One region of the Candidatus Enterococcus ikei genome, then DNA from elsewhere that is predicted to be linked to it. Evidence: predicted binding sites of a transcription regulator. Region 1 holds the regulator's gene; each other region holds the start of a gene.
The links. The regulator NrdR, encoded in region 1, represses ribonucleotide reductase genes. The targets are predictions, from matches to a motif close to ACACNATATATNGTGT.
Positions count from the first base shown of each region.

Region 2: the regulator NrdR is predicted to act here: its motif matches at 1,304-1,319, upstream of pnuC (nicotinamide riboside transporter PnuC).
Region 3: the regulator NrdR is predicted to act here: its motif matches at 1,775-1,790, upstream of nrdD (anaerobic ribonucleoside-triphosphate reductase).
Region 4: the regulator NrdR is predicted to act here: its motif matches at 959-974, upstream of nrdH (glutaredoxin-like protein NrdH).

Region 1 covers NZ_JAFLWD010000009.1:185,782-189,000, forward strand. Annotated here, with positions in the region: gene JZO69_RS04895 (nucleotide sugar dehydrogenase) at 1-252, shown strand, start outside; gene JZO69_RS04900 (glycosyltransferase) at 372-1,532, shown strand; gene nrdR (transcriptional regulator NrdR) at 1,735-2,220, shown strand; gene JZO69_RS04910 (replication initiation and membrane attachment family protein) at 2,233-3,219, shown strand, end outside.
Region 2 covers NZ_JAFLWD010000023.1:15,265-18,483, forward strand. Annotated here, with positions in the region: gene gatB (Asp-tRNA(Asn)/Glu-tRNA(Gln) amidotransferase subunit GatB) at 1-83, shown strand, start outside; gene JZO69_RS10000 (diacylglycerol kinase) at 100-1,158, shown strand; gene pnuC (nicotinamide riboside transporter PnuC) at 1,448-2,143, shown strand; gene JZO69_RS10010 (deoxynucleoside kinase) at 2,152-2,793, shown strand; gene rlmD (23S rRNA (uracil(1939)-C(5))-methyltransferase RlmD) at 2,903-3,219, shown strand, end outside.
Region 3 covers NZ_JAFLWD010000020.1:23,407-26,625, reverse strand. Annotated here, with positions in the region: gene JZO69_RS08995 (ABC transporter permease) at 1-827, opposite strand, end outside; gene JZO69_RS08990 (ABC transporter ATP-binding protein) at 817-1,584, opposite strand; gene nrdD (anaerobic ribonucleoside-triphosphate reductase) at 1,895-3,219, shown strand, end outside.
Region 4 covers NZ_JAFLWD010000018.1:25,620-28,838, reverse strand. Annotated here, with positions in the region: gene feoB (ferrous iron transport protein B) at 1-261, opposite strand, end outside; gene JZO69_RS08460 (FeoA family protein) at 265-732, opposite strand; gene nrdH (glutaredoxin-like protein NrdH) at 1,203-1,427, shown strand; gene nrdI (class Ib ribonucleoside-diphosphate reductase assembly flavoprotein NrdI) at 1,429-1,806, shown strand; gene nrdE (class 1b ribonucleoside-diphosphate reductase subunit alpha) at 1,787-3,219, shown strand, end outside.

The DNA of each region.
Region 1 (3,219 bases):
ACTAGAATGTCTTCAGTTATTTCTTTGATAAAAAAATTAGAAGAATTGAATACAAATATTGTGTCCTTTGATGATGTAATTGTCTCAAATGTTACTTTAAACGAAAATAGTGTAATGAGTTTAGAAGGGGATTATTGTCAGTTGAAAGATTTTGATTTAGTCATTTATGCAGTTGGGCATAATATTTACGAGAAGAATAAGGCGGAACTTGTCGAAAATAGTCAATTGTTTTACGATTTGACTTTGGTATAAAGATGATTAGATTAAAAATTTATGGAGAAAAGCTAATTTACATCGTGTTGTTTTTGTTTTTCCTCTATTTAATTTATTTACTGAGAATAAACACATCTAACAGTAACTATCAGTTAGTAATGGTTTTGTATTCTGTTAATTTTGTTTATTTAGTGACAAAATTAAGTTTAGCGTTAATGTATACTCCTAGTATAAGACAGGTGAAGAATTTTAAAGTTTCAGTTATTATTCCTAGTTTTAATGAAGATGAACAATCTGTTGTAAAGGCAGTTATGACCTTGTTGAAACAAACATATCCAATTCACGAAATTATCTTTATTGATGATGGTAGCGATAGTGAAGAAGCCTATTTAGCTGTTAAAAATCTGAAAATAGATGAACTGGATGGTGTTCATTTTGCCAATAAAAATGTGAAATTGACTAGCTTACGTTTAGACAAAAACAGTGGGAAAAAGAAAGCACAGGAAGTTGGTTTTATACAAGCCACAGGTGATTTATTTCTTTTAGTTGATTCAGATGGAGAGATTACTGAAAATACATTAGAGGAAATGATTCGACCATTTAGCAATGCAAAAGTTGGATCTGTTGTTGGGAAAATCGAAGTTCGAAATTTAACGGATAGTTTTTGGACTAGATTACAAGACATCATATATTCCAATTCATTTCAAATTGGTCGCGCGTCACAATCTAAAACAGGAAATGTAATTGTTTGCTCAGGAGCTTTAAGCATGCATCGCGCTAATTTTGTAAAACGAAATATGAGAACCTTTAGAAAGGAAACCTTTTTGGGAATTCCGTGTTCTGCAGGAGATGATCGTTTATTAACGGACATTTCCTTAGAACGACGGTATAAAACGGTGTATCAATCAACGGCCGTTTGTTATACAGATGTGCCGAATACACTAAGAAAGTTTTTTAAACAGCAAGTACGTTGGACAAAATCAGCATTGATCATGACCTTATTTTCGTTTAGATACTGCTTTATCCGACCGCTTTCCATGGTTTGGCAAGTACTAGAAACGTATTTGTGGTTATATAATTTTATAGTGACTATCACGTTACTTTGGCAACACAAGCTTGGTCTAGGTGTTGAAGTAACTTCTGTAGCGGTGATCTATTTTATCTTAGTAGGGTATTTATCAAACATTTTTTATACGAAGAGAAGTTTAAAAAATTATTTAATTACATTTGTCTATTCATTTGTTTATTCGGTTTTATTATTAGGAATTCGATTCTATTCCTTGTTGACGATCTTTAAAACAGGGTGGTCAACTCGTTAAAAGTAAAAGAGGGAAGGTGCGTTAGTATCTTTCTTCTTTTTATTATTTATATGTTTCTAACTAGTCTAGTTTATCAAATTAAATGCTAAATAAATTCTTTAGGAAGTCATCTCAGATGGATGGTTTCTTAGGCATTTCATGTTATAATAATAGGTAGTAAACTAAAAAAATAGATATTACAAGATAAAACGAGGTGAACACTATGCGTTGTCCAAGATGTCATCATAATAATTCTCGGGTAATCGATAGCCGTCAAGCGGATGATGGTCGCGCGATTCGTCGTCGGAGAGAATGTGAAAATTGCAATTACCGTTTTACTACTTTTGAACGGATCGAAGCGGCACCTTTGCTTGTTATCAAGAAAAATGGTGACCGAGAAGAATTTAATAGAGAGAAAGTTTTACGCGGATTGATCCGCTCTGCTGAGAAACGTCCAGTTTCTATGGAACAGATGGAACAAATCGTCGATAATGTTGAAAATCGTGTCCGTAGTCTAGGTGAAAATGAAGTTTCGACAACCTTAGTTGGAGAATACGTGATGGAAGATTTAGTTAATTTGGATGAAATTGCTTATATTCGATTTGCTAGTGTCTATCGTCAATTTAAAGATATGAGTGTGTTCCTAAAAGAACTTCAAGGAATCGTAGATAAAGCAAAATCTCCAAACAATGATACAACCAATGAATAAGGAGGTCTTTTCTTGAAAGACAATTGGAGAGAAGTCCATCCTAAAAGTATTTTTCAAGCAGCAATTGCTTACCCCTTATCGGATCAAGAACAAACGATTTTGACCCTTTTATATCAGCCAATTATTGGTGCACAAGCGTTTAGTCTGTATTTAACACTTTTATCAGAAGTTGAAGGAACTGGCGTTAGTGAGTCACTTTTTCACGCTGATTTGATTACGATGATGGATATGAGTACGAAACAAATTGAAGCAGCGCGAAAGAAATTAGAGGGTATTGGTTTATTATCTACCTTTGCAAAAAACGATTCTGAGCTAGGTGTGCATTTCTTATATCGATTGAATCATCCTGAAACAGCTGAACGTTTTTTTAAAGATGAAGTATTGTCATTGACACTACTGAATAGTGTCGGTCAAAGGAAGCTAGATAAATTATTCGATCATTTTAAACCAAAAATTTTGAATTTAACAGGTTTTGAAGAAGTTTCAGTTGGATTTAAAGATGCTTATTTATTCAAAGAAGAGCAAGTTGTTTCTCAAAGTAAACAGTTAAGCCAAATGGAGCAAGCTTTCCAAGAACCAAGACCTGCGCAAAAATTAAGTGCAGTCAATGAAAGTTTCGATTGGTCGTACTTTGTTCAAGGCATAGAGAAGTTGGGAATCAAACTTCCAGATAATAGTGATGGATTTAAAGAAGAAGTATTTGTTTTTCATAATTTATTTGGAATTACTGAGCTGGATATGATTGATTTTTGCTCAAAGTCTTTTGATTATTATACGAGCAAGATCGATGTCAAAGACTTTGAGCGGACAGTCTATAGAACCTACGATCCTAATAAAAAACAAAAGCAAAGTGACGTTCAACAAAATAATGAAGTGGAGCTATCTTCTGAGGATCAGCAAACCTATCGCTATAATTCATTAAAAATGAATGGTTTTTCGATCCAAGATATCCAAATGATTATGGATAGTGAGAAAAATTTTCCGTTAAATTATTTAGAA
Region 2 (3,219 bases), on a different contig from region 1:
GTCAAATCATGAAAGCAACGAAAGGCCAAGCCAACCCAGGCGTTGTAAATAAATTGCTTCAAGAAGAATTGGCAAAACGATAGAAAGCAGCGAAAGATTATGAAAAAAGCAAGAGTGATTTATAATCCAACTTCAGGTAAAGAGCTAGTCAAAAAAAATCTAGCTGATATTCTTTCTGTCTTGGAAGAATGCGGATATGAAGCTAGTGCTTTTGCCACAACTCCAGATGAAAATTCTGCTAAAAATGAAGCACGCCGAGTTGCAGAATTAGATTTTGATCTAATTGTTGCAGCCGGCGGTGATGGAACGATCAATGAAGTTGTTAATGGCATTGCTCCTTTAGAAAAAAGACCGTCTATGGCGATCATTCCTGCAGGAACAACCAATGATTACGCAAGAGCATTAAAAATTCCTAGAGACAATATTGTTAAAGCAGCAGAAGTTATCAAAAAAAATCAAACGGTTAAAATGGACATCGGCAAAGCCAAAGATAATTATTTTATCAACATCGCAGCTGGTGGACATTTAACTGAATTGACCTATGAGGTTCCTTCAGAATTAAAAAGTATTTTTGGCTACTTGGCTTACTTAGCTAAAGGTGCAGAAATGCTTCCGCGTGTGAAACCGATCAAAATGCGGATGGAATATGACGAAGGAGTCTATGAGGGCAATGCGTCCATGTTTTTCTTAGGCTTGACCAATTCTGTTGGTGGATTCGAACAAATTGCGCCTGATGCAAAACTGGATGATGGAAAATTTTCTCTGATTATTGTCAAAACAGCTAATGTTTTCGAAATTTTACATCTAGCAGCGTTAATGCTAAATGGTGGTAAACATATAGAAGACAGCCGTTTAATTTATACTAAAACTAGTCGTTTACATGCCGAAACATTAGAGCCTAATAGCCGCATGATGATCAATTTAGATGGTGAATACGGTGGGGATGCGCCGATGGAATTTGTCAATTTGCATCAACATATCGAAATGTTTGCCAATGCAGATGCGATTCCTTCGAACGCAATCATGGGTTCTGTGTTAGACGATTATGACGGTGAATCTGATGACGATGATGAATATCTTGAAACAAGCAAAGAGTTTGTAAAAGAAGTCGAACGTTTAACTGAAGAAGACATTGATAATAATGGAAAAATTGGCTGATCGATCAAGAGAATAAAAAAAGTATCTAAGACAAAACAATTACTTGTTAGTCTTAGATACTTTTTTTATTTGAGGGATATACTTACTAAAACTGTAGAAGTGAAATAGCTTCCTTATACCATATATAGGTTTTTAAAATTAAGAAACACAATATGTTGTATAAAAAATGTCTCATAATCAATAATTGAGAAGAATTCTCATTGACTTGTGACTGAAACAGAGGTAAATTAAATAAGTCGTCATCTCTGCAGAAAATGATAAATAATTGTAAGTGAAAGGTTTGTTTTATATGCATTCAAATTTTATTATAAATGACTTTAAAGGCTGGGAAAGAAAAAATTATCTTTTTTTATTAATGATGATTTCCGTACAATTAATAGCCTTCGTTTTTAATCCATCTAGTTGGATTACTTTAGTGGGTGGTTTATCAGGTATTATCTGCGTCAATTTAATTGCCCAAGGAAAAGCCAGCAATTATATATTTGGTTTTATAAGTGCGCTGATCATCGGCTATTTTGGCTTTAAAACGCGTGTGTATGCTGAAGTTTTACTTCAAAGCTTTTATATTATAATGGATATCACAGGGCTGTATACATGGTTAAAAGTCAGCGAGGATGGATCTGGTAATGTGACAGATGTCAAAACGTTAAAAGGGATTCAATGGCTGTATGCTGGACTTGTCTGGCTGGCAATCGGTGTAATCGCATATTATCTTTTAGGCTTCGTCAATGATGCGCAGCAAACGCTTGATGCGGTGACTTTTAGTGTATCAGCGACAGGAATGCTGTTGATGATCAAAAGATATCAGTCACAATTTGTTTTTTGGCTATTAGGAAACGTATTTTCAATAATATTATGGTTTAGAGCAGGTAGTCATGCTGGAGGAGATTATGCATTGTTTGTCATGTATTGCATGTATACAATCAATTCGATTTATGGCATGATCCACTGGTTAAAAATCAAAAAAATAACTATTAATAGGTAGGGAGTTCGATGGCAGTGATCGTTTTAGCAGGTACAATTGGTGCAGGTAAATCAAGTTTAACAGAAATTATTTCAGAACATTTAGGATCAGATGCTTTTTATGAATCCGTTGAGGATAATGAAGTATTGCCCTTATTTTATGAAGATCCTAAAAAATATGCATTTTTATTACAAATTTATTTTTTGAATAAGCGGTTTGATAGTATTAAACAAGCACTTTCACATGAAAATAATGTATTGGATCGTTCAATCTATGAAGATTCTTTATTATTCCATCTAAATGCTGACCTTGGAAGAGCCAACGATACAGAAGTAAAAGTCTATGATTCTTTATTAGAAAATATGCTACAAGAACTTCCGTACGCGGCTCATAAAAAGCGTCCAGATTTACTAGTGCATATTAAAATATCTTTTCCTAAAATGTTGGAACGTATTCAAAAACGGGGACGTGTTTACGAGCAAGTAGAAAAAGACCCTTCATTATATGATTATTATAAAAAATTGAATGAACGCTATGAACAATGGTTTGAAGAATACAATGAGAGCCCTAAAATCCAAATTGATGGAGACAAATATGATTTTATTGAAAATGAAGAAGCAAAAAAACAAGTGATCCAGCTAATTGAAAATAAACTAGCGGAAATCGATTAAAATAGAAAGATTAATTTTTACGTCTTTTAACCGTAGAAACAATCTCTCTATTGCTTTTCTAGCATTTTTTCATTAGAATGATAGAAGTGCATTAAAGAAGGAGCGACTTATGAATAATTTTCCAGTGAACAAAAATGAAACAATCGAAGTTGATATTATTGATCTGACACATGAAGGAATGGGTGTTGCCAAAGTTGACGGCTACCCGCTTTTTATAGAAAATGCTTTGCCAGGTGAAAAAGTCGAAATCAAAGTCTTAAAAGTCGGCAAAAGTTTCGGTTACGGAAAAGTCTTGACGATCTTAAAATCAAGCGAAGACCGTGTACCAGTTAAAGATGCAAACTTTACTAAAGTTGGAATCAGCCCATTACAGCATTTAGCTTATGGTGCTCAATTAACTTTCAAAACAGACCAAGTGAAAAACGT
Region 3 (3,219 bases), on a different contig from region 1:
TAATGACTTTTATTTTTTCCAAAGAAAAATACCACTAAATACATCGTGTATTTAAAAAATAAATATGTCCCCACCATACAAATATACATAATCACTAAAGGAGCCATCAAAAAACCAACAATCCCCAATGATGTATGCAGAAAAACTGTGCTAAAAGAAATAACATTGTACGATAAAAAATACCCTGTACCAATAAGCACTATACCAAGAATTCCTAAACAAGTATCTAATAGAGACATTTTATTTGACTTGACCGCTTTTTTTTCAGTTGGTTTAAGTAAGTTTGTTACTTGATAACGATAAATCCGCCAGCTGCTTCGAAGAGAGACCGCAAACAACATAAATAAAAATACTAAGCTGGTTTGAATCATTGAAGGTATTGAAATAAAAAACAAACTTTCAACCTGCAAAAACATCGCTTTTGCTAAAATCATTGAAAAAAGCTTTGAAAAAATAATGCCTAAAACAATTCCAGTTACTAATGAGACTGCGCCCAAAATCAATGTTTCCACAAAAAACAAAAAAGATATTTGACTTTTCCGCATACCAATCAGATGATACAGTCCAATTTCTTTTCCTCGCTTTAATAAGAAGAAATGATTCGCTGCAAACATAAAACCTAGTATCATAATAACGATCAATATTCCGCCTAAATTCATTGCGCCGTTGATATGAATTTCTTGTCCCACTCGATTAGCCAACGATCTATTGTAAGTAATAGCGCTAAAACAATAATACACAACAACAGCAAATGTCATACTAACGAAGTAGACAAGGTAATTGAGAAATTGCCCTTTGAAGTTCTTCCAAGACAAATTAAAAATCATTGGCACGACCACCTCCGCCAATCGTTGCTTGCATATCGATCACCCGATTAAAGAACTCTTTTCTAGAACCTTGTCGGACAACTTCTGAGAAAAATACACCATCTTTAATAAATAAAATCCGATTACAATAACTTGCAGTATAAGGATCATGAGTGACCATCATGATCGTAGCATCGTCTTCTAAATTCATATTTGTCATATATTGCAGCAACTCAGCTGCTGATTTAGAATCTAGAGATCCTGTTGGTTCATCAGCAAAAATAATTTTAGGTTTAGTAATCAATGCTCGTGCTGCTGCCACACGTTGTTTTTGCCCAATCGAAATTGCATTGGGATAGGCAGTCAATAATTGTTCGATTCCTAGTATATTGGCAACATGAGTCAACCGTTGCTCCATTTCCACTAAAGGCATTCGATCAACAGCTAAAGGCAAGAGGATATTATCTTTTACGTTCAGCGTATCCATTAAATTAAAATTTTGGAAAATAAAGCCTAGTTTGTTACGACGAAAGTCACTGATTTGATTATCACGCATTTTTAAAATATCCTGCCCGTCGATGTGAACGGTTCCTGTTGTAGGTAAAGCAATCGTGGATATAGCACTTAATAATGTAGATTTACCTGCACCACTTGGTCCCATAATGCCAACAAATTCGCCTTGATCAACTGAAAAAGAAATATTATTCAAAACTTGTACCTTATTATTTCGATACCCATATGATTTACTTAAATGATTTACTTCTAAAATTTTTTTCATCGTTTTCGCTCCAGTTTATTCATTGTCCTTATTCTACCAATATTTTATGTATCTTAACATCGTTTCTCCTTACAATTAAGTAATAATAAAAAAAAATTTACTAATCATTTAGTTTTCTTAAAAATAATGTTGTGACAATTTCCACAAACCTTTTAGGGAGTTGTTTTCACTGTTTTTTCATTTCTCATAAACACTATATGTAGTTGCCAAAGCGAATTAAAAATTAAATTTCACACTACATATAGTTGAAAGATTCAACGAATTGTTTTATGATAGTGAAGGAATAAATCTATGAGGAGATGGGTAGCAAATGATAGAGATTAAGCACGCTAATAATGAAGTGAGTTCTACTGATTCAACCTTACACATGATGAAAATTGTTAAACGAGATGGTCGATTGGTTGATTTTGATGATCGAAAGATTTATGATGCTTTGATCAAAGCTGAACAAAAAATTCATGGTTCTTTGGACCCACTTGCCCATGAACGGATTCAAGATATTGTTGAAAGAATTAATCAGGAAATTTCAGATCGTTTCGCTGAAGATGTAAAGATTTATGAAATTCAAAATATTGTCGAACATATTTTATTGGCAAAAAATGAATATGAATTAGCCGAAGAATATATCAATTATCGGACTCGACGTGACTTTGAACGTAGTAAAGCAACCGATATTAATTTCACTATCAGTAAGTTGATCAATAAAGACCAAGCTGTTGTAAATGAAAACGCGAATAAAGACAGCGATGTTTTTAATACGCAACGTGACTTGACTGCTGGTATCGTTGGTAAATCGATTGGCTTAAAAATGCTGCCTCCTCATGTTGCAAACGCACACCAAAAAGGCGACATCCATTATCATGACTTAGATTATCATCCATACACACCAATGACCAATTGCTGTCTGATTGATTTTAAAGGAATGCTGAACAATGGCTTTAAAATCGGTAATGCCGAAGTTGAAGCACCAAAATCGATTCAAACAGCAACTGCCCAAATATCACAAATCATAGCTAATGTAGCTTCTAGTCAATATGGCGGCTGCTCTGCTGACCGTGTCGATGAATTATTAGCCCCTTTTGCCGAATTAAATTACCAAAAACATTTAAACGATGCAAAACAGTGGATCGAAGGTTCTGATCGTCAGGAAGCCTATGCCAAAAGTAAGTCAAAAAAAGATATTTATGATGCGATGCAAAGTTTAGAATATGAAATCAATACACTATTTACCTCTAATGGTCAAACACCGTTCACATCTTTAGGATTTGGTTTGGGCTTGAGCTGGTTTGAACGTGAAATCCAACGAGCGATTTTACAAATTAGAATCAATGGTTTAGGAAGCGAACATAGAACTGCAATCTTCCCTAAATTGATTTTTACGTTAAAACGAGGAGTAAACTTAAATGAAACAGATCCCAACTACGATGTAAAACAATTAGCATTAGAATGCGCTACAAAAAGGATGTATCCTGATGTTTTAAATTATGATAAGTTAGTTGATCTAACAGGAAGCTTTAAAGTACCGATGGGCTGCCGTTCTTTCTTACAAGGCTGGAAAGATGAACATGGAAAAAAAATCAATGTGGGCCGAATGAATTTAGGCGTGGTTACCTTGAATCTTCCACGAATTGCAAT
Region 4 (3,219 bases), on a different contig from region 1:
GATGTTTACAATAACATCTGGACCACCGCTCAATAAATAGTCTCTGGCAACCACCTCTTCTGGTGTATATGGAGAAAGAGAATAAATACCTGGTAAATCCTGAATTGTTATCTGCTTGTTTTTTTTCAGCTTCCCTTCTTTTCGTTCAACCGTAACACCCGGCCAATTCCCTACATATTGATTCGCACCCGTCAATGCATTGAACGCTGTTGTCTTCCCACTATTTGGATTTCCTGTCAGAGCAATATGCTGTTCTTTCATCCTTTATCCTTCTTTCTGTACCAAGACTAATTCTGCTTCGTTTTTTCTTAGCGTCAGTTCATATCCACGAAGATTGATCTCAATCGGATCACCTAATGGAGCCATTTTTCGAACGAGTAAATCCACACCCTTTGTCAGTCCCATATCCATCAATCGTCTTTTAACAGCACCTTGCCCATGAATCCCAATTACACGGGCTTTTTCACCCACTGTTAATTGATCTAGAGATATCCAATTTTCTTCATCGATACTTTTTTCTACTATTATAATTTGTTTCAATACAGATAAATTAATTGCAATCCGGCTATTGTGTAGCAAAACAATCCCGTTCTCCTTAGAGTGATTGACCAACACAACTTTTCCACCTGGCACAAGACCAAGATTATTCAAATGCTTCTTCGCAAAACCTTCCGCCTGAATCTCTTCAATTGTATAAACCTTATTCAACTTTGCCTGTGCCAATGTCAACATTGAGTTGTCCTCCTATTTTTTATGTTGTAGCTCGTGAAGCTATATATTCAAACCTATCTCACTAATTGTGAAAAAATTTCATGGATAATCCCATTGATATTGATAATCGTTCTCATTAAGTATACCTGTTTGTGATACTTAAATCAATGTTCTTTCTACCTATAGTAAGAAAATAATTCGTGCTAAAAAACGCACCTGTTTGGTTAGTGTGTCTCTTCGTTTTCGACCACTATATCTTGTGTTTTCTTAATTAAAAATTCCAATCCAAAATTTAATAAATTTCTTTTTTAAACACGAAAATGACAATAAAAGTCGCTCAAATCTAGAGAATACGTGTTTTCATATTTCTTTCAAAAACACAAAACATGGTATTACATCAAAAAACAACCACAATATGTAGTGCCTAAGTGTTGACTTTTTCCGTGAGAGATTTATACTAGTGAAGTAAACTAATTGAGGGGGAATTAAAAATGAACGTAAAAATCTTTTCTAAAAATAATTGTATCCAATGTAAAATGGCAAAACGCTTTTTGAGCGAGAATAATATAGCATTTGAAGAAGTAAATATCGATATCCAACCAGACGCAATCGACTGGTTAAAAGAACAAGGATTCCAAAGTGTTCCGGTTATCACTTCTGATGCTACAACAGTTGTAGGATTCCGTCCTGATCAATTAAAACAATTGGCTAGCTAAAATGAAAATTGTTTATTTTTCAGTTACCGGACAAACCAGACGCTTCATTAAAAAATTGGATTTAGCAGCTTGTGAAATTGAGCCTGCGAATCCTTTTTTTGAGATAAATGAGCCTTTTGTCCTAGTCGTTCCTACTTATGACCAAGAAATCACTGAGGTAGTGAACGATTTTCTTGATTACAAAAACAATCGAGAATACTTGCAAGGCGTTGCTGGAGGCGGAAACCTCAATTTCGCAGAATTATATGTATATACAGCCAAAGACATAGCACGTGATTACAACGTTCCAATGCTTTTTGCTTTTGAATTTAGCGGCACGAACGAAGACGTGGAATCCTTTAAGAAAGTAGTGAATGAACTTGAGTCTAAAAGAAATTAAAGATGTTAGCTATTTTAAGCTGAATAATGAGATCAACCGTCCTGTTGACGGACAAATTCCTTTGCACAAGGATAAAGAAGCATTGGAAGCTTTCTTCAAAGAAAATGTCCTTCCTAATACAAGAACCTTCAATACTGTAGAAGAAAAAATCAACTACTTGATCGACAATGATTATTTAGAAACTGCATTTATCGAAAAATATTCTATGGCTTTTATTGAACAATTATACACATTTCTTGATGAACAAAATTTTGAATTCAAATCATTTATGGCAGCTTACAAGTTTTATTCACAATATGCGCTTAAAAACAATGAAGGAACTGAATACTTAGAAAGCTATGAAGATCGTGTAGCTTTCAATGCATTGTATTTTGCTGATGGCAACGAAGAATTAGCTTTAGTATTGGCAGACGAAATGATTCATCAACGTTACCAACCTGCGACACCTTCTTTCTTAAATGCAGGACGTAAACGTCGCGGTGAGCTTGTTTCTTGTTTCTTGATCCAAGTGACAGATGACATGAACAGCATCGGCCGTTCAATCAACTCAGCTTTACAATTATCACGTATTGGCGGCGGTGTGGGGATCACATTAGCAAACTTACGTGAAGCAGGAGCACCAATCAAAGGCTACGAAGGAGCTGCTAGCGGCGTGGTTCCTGTTATGAAATTATTCGAAGATAGCTTTAGCTATTCTAATCAATTAGGTCAACGTCAAGGTGCTGGAGTTGTTTACCTAAACGTCTTCCATCCAGATATCGAAATGTTTCTTTCAACGAAAAAAGAAAATGCAGATGAAAAAGTTCGTGTAAAAACTTTGTCTTTAGGCGTTGTGGTTCCTGATAAATTTTATGAACTAGCACGTAATAATGAAGATATGTATTTATTCAGCCCTTATAGCGTAGAGCGTGAGTATGGTGTGCCTTTCTCTTACGTTGATATTACCAAAGAATACGATAATCTAGTTGCTAATCCTAAAATTCGTAAACGTAAAATCAAAGCACGTGATCTAGAAAATGAAATTTCTAAATTACAACAAGAATCTGGCTACCCATATATCATCAATATCGATACAGCCAACAGAAGCAATCCTGCATATGGCAAAATCATTATGAGTAACTTATGTTCAGAAATCCTACAAGTTCAAACACCTTCTGTTTTAAATGGCAAACAAGAATATGAAATACTTGGTACAGACATCAGCTGTAACTTAGGTTCAACAAATATCGTCAACTTGATGGATAGCCCTGATTTTGGTAAATCTGTTCGTGCAATGACACGTGCGTTAACTTTTGTTACAGATGCTTCAGATATCGATGTAGTTCCTTCTATTCAAAACGGCAATAAACTAAGTCATACGATTGGACTTGGTGCAATGGGGCTGCATACTTTCTTTGCTAAAAACCATATGGA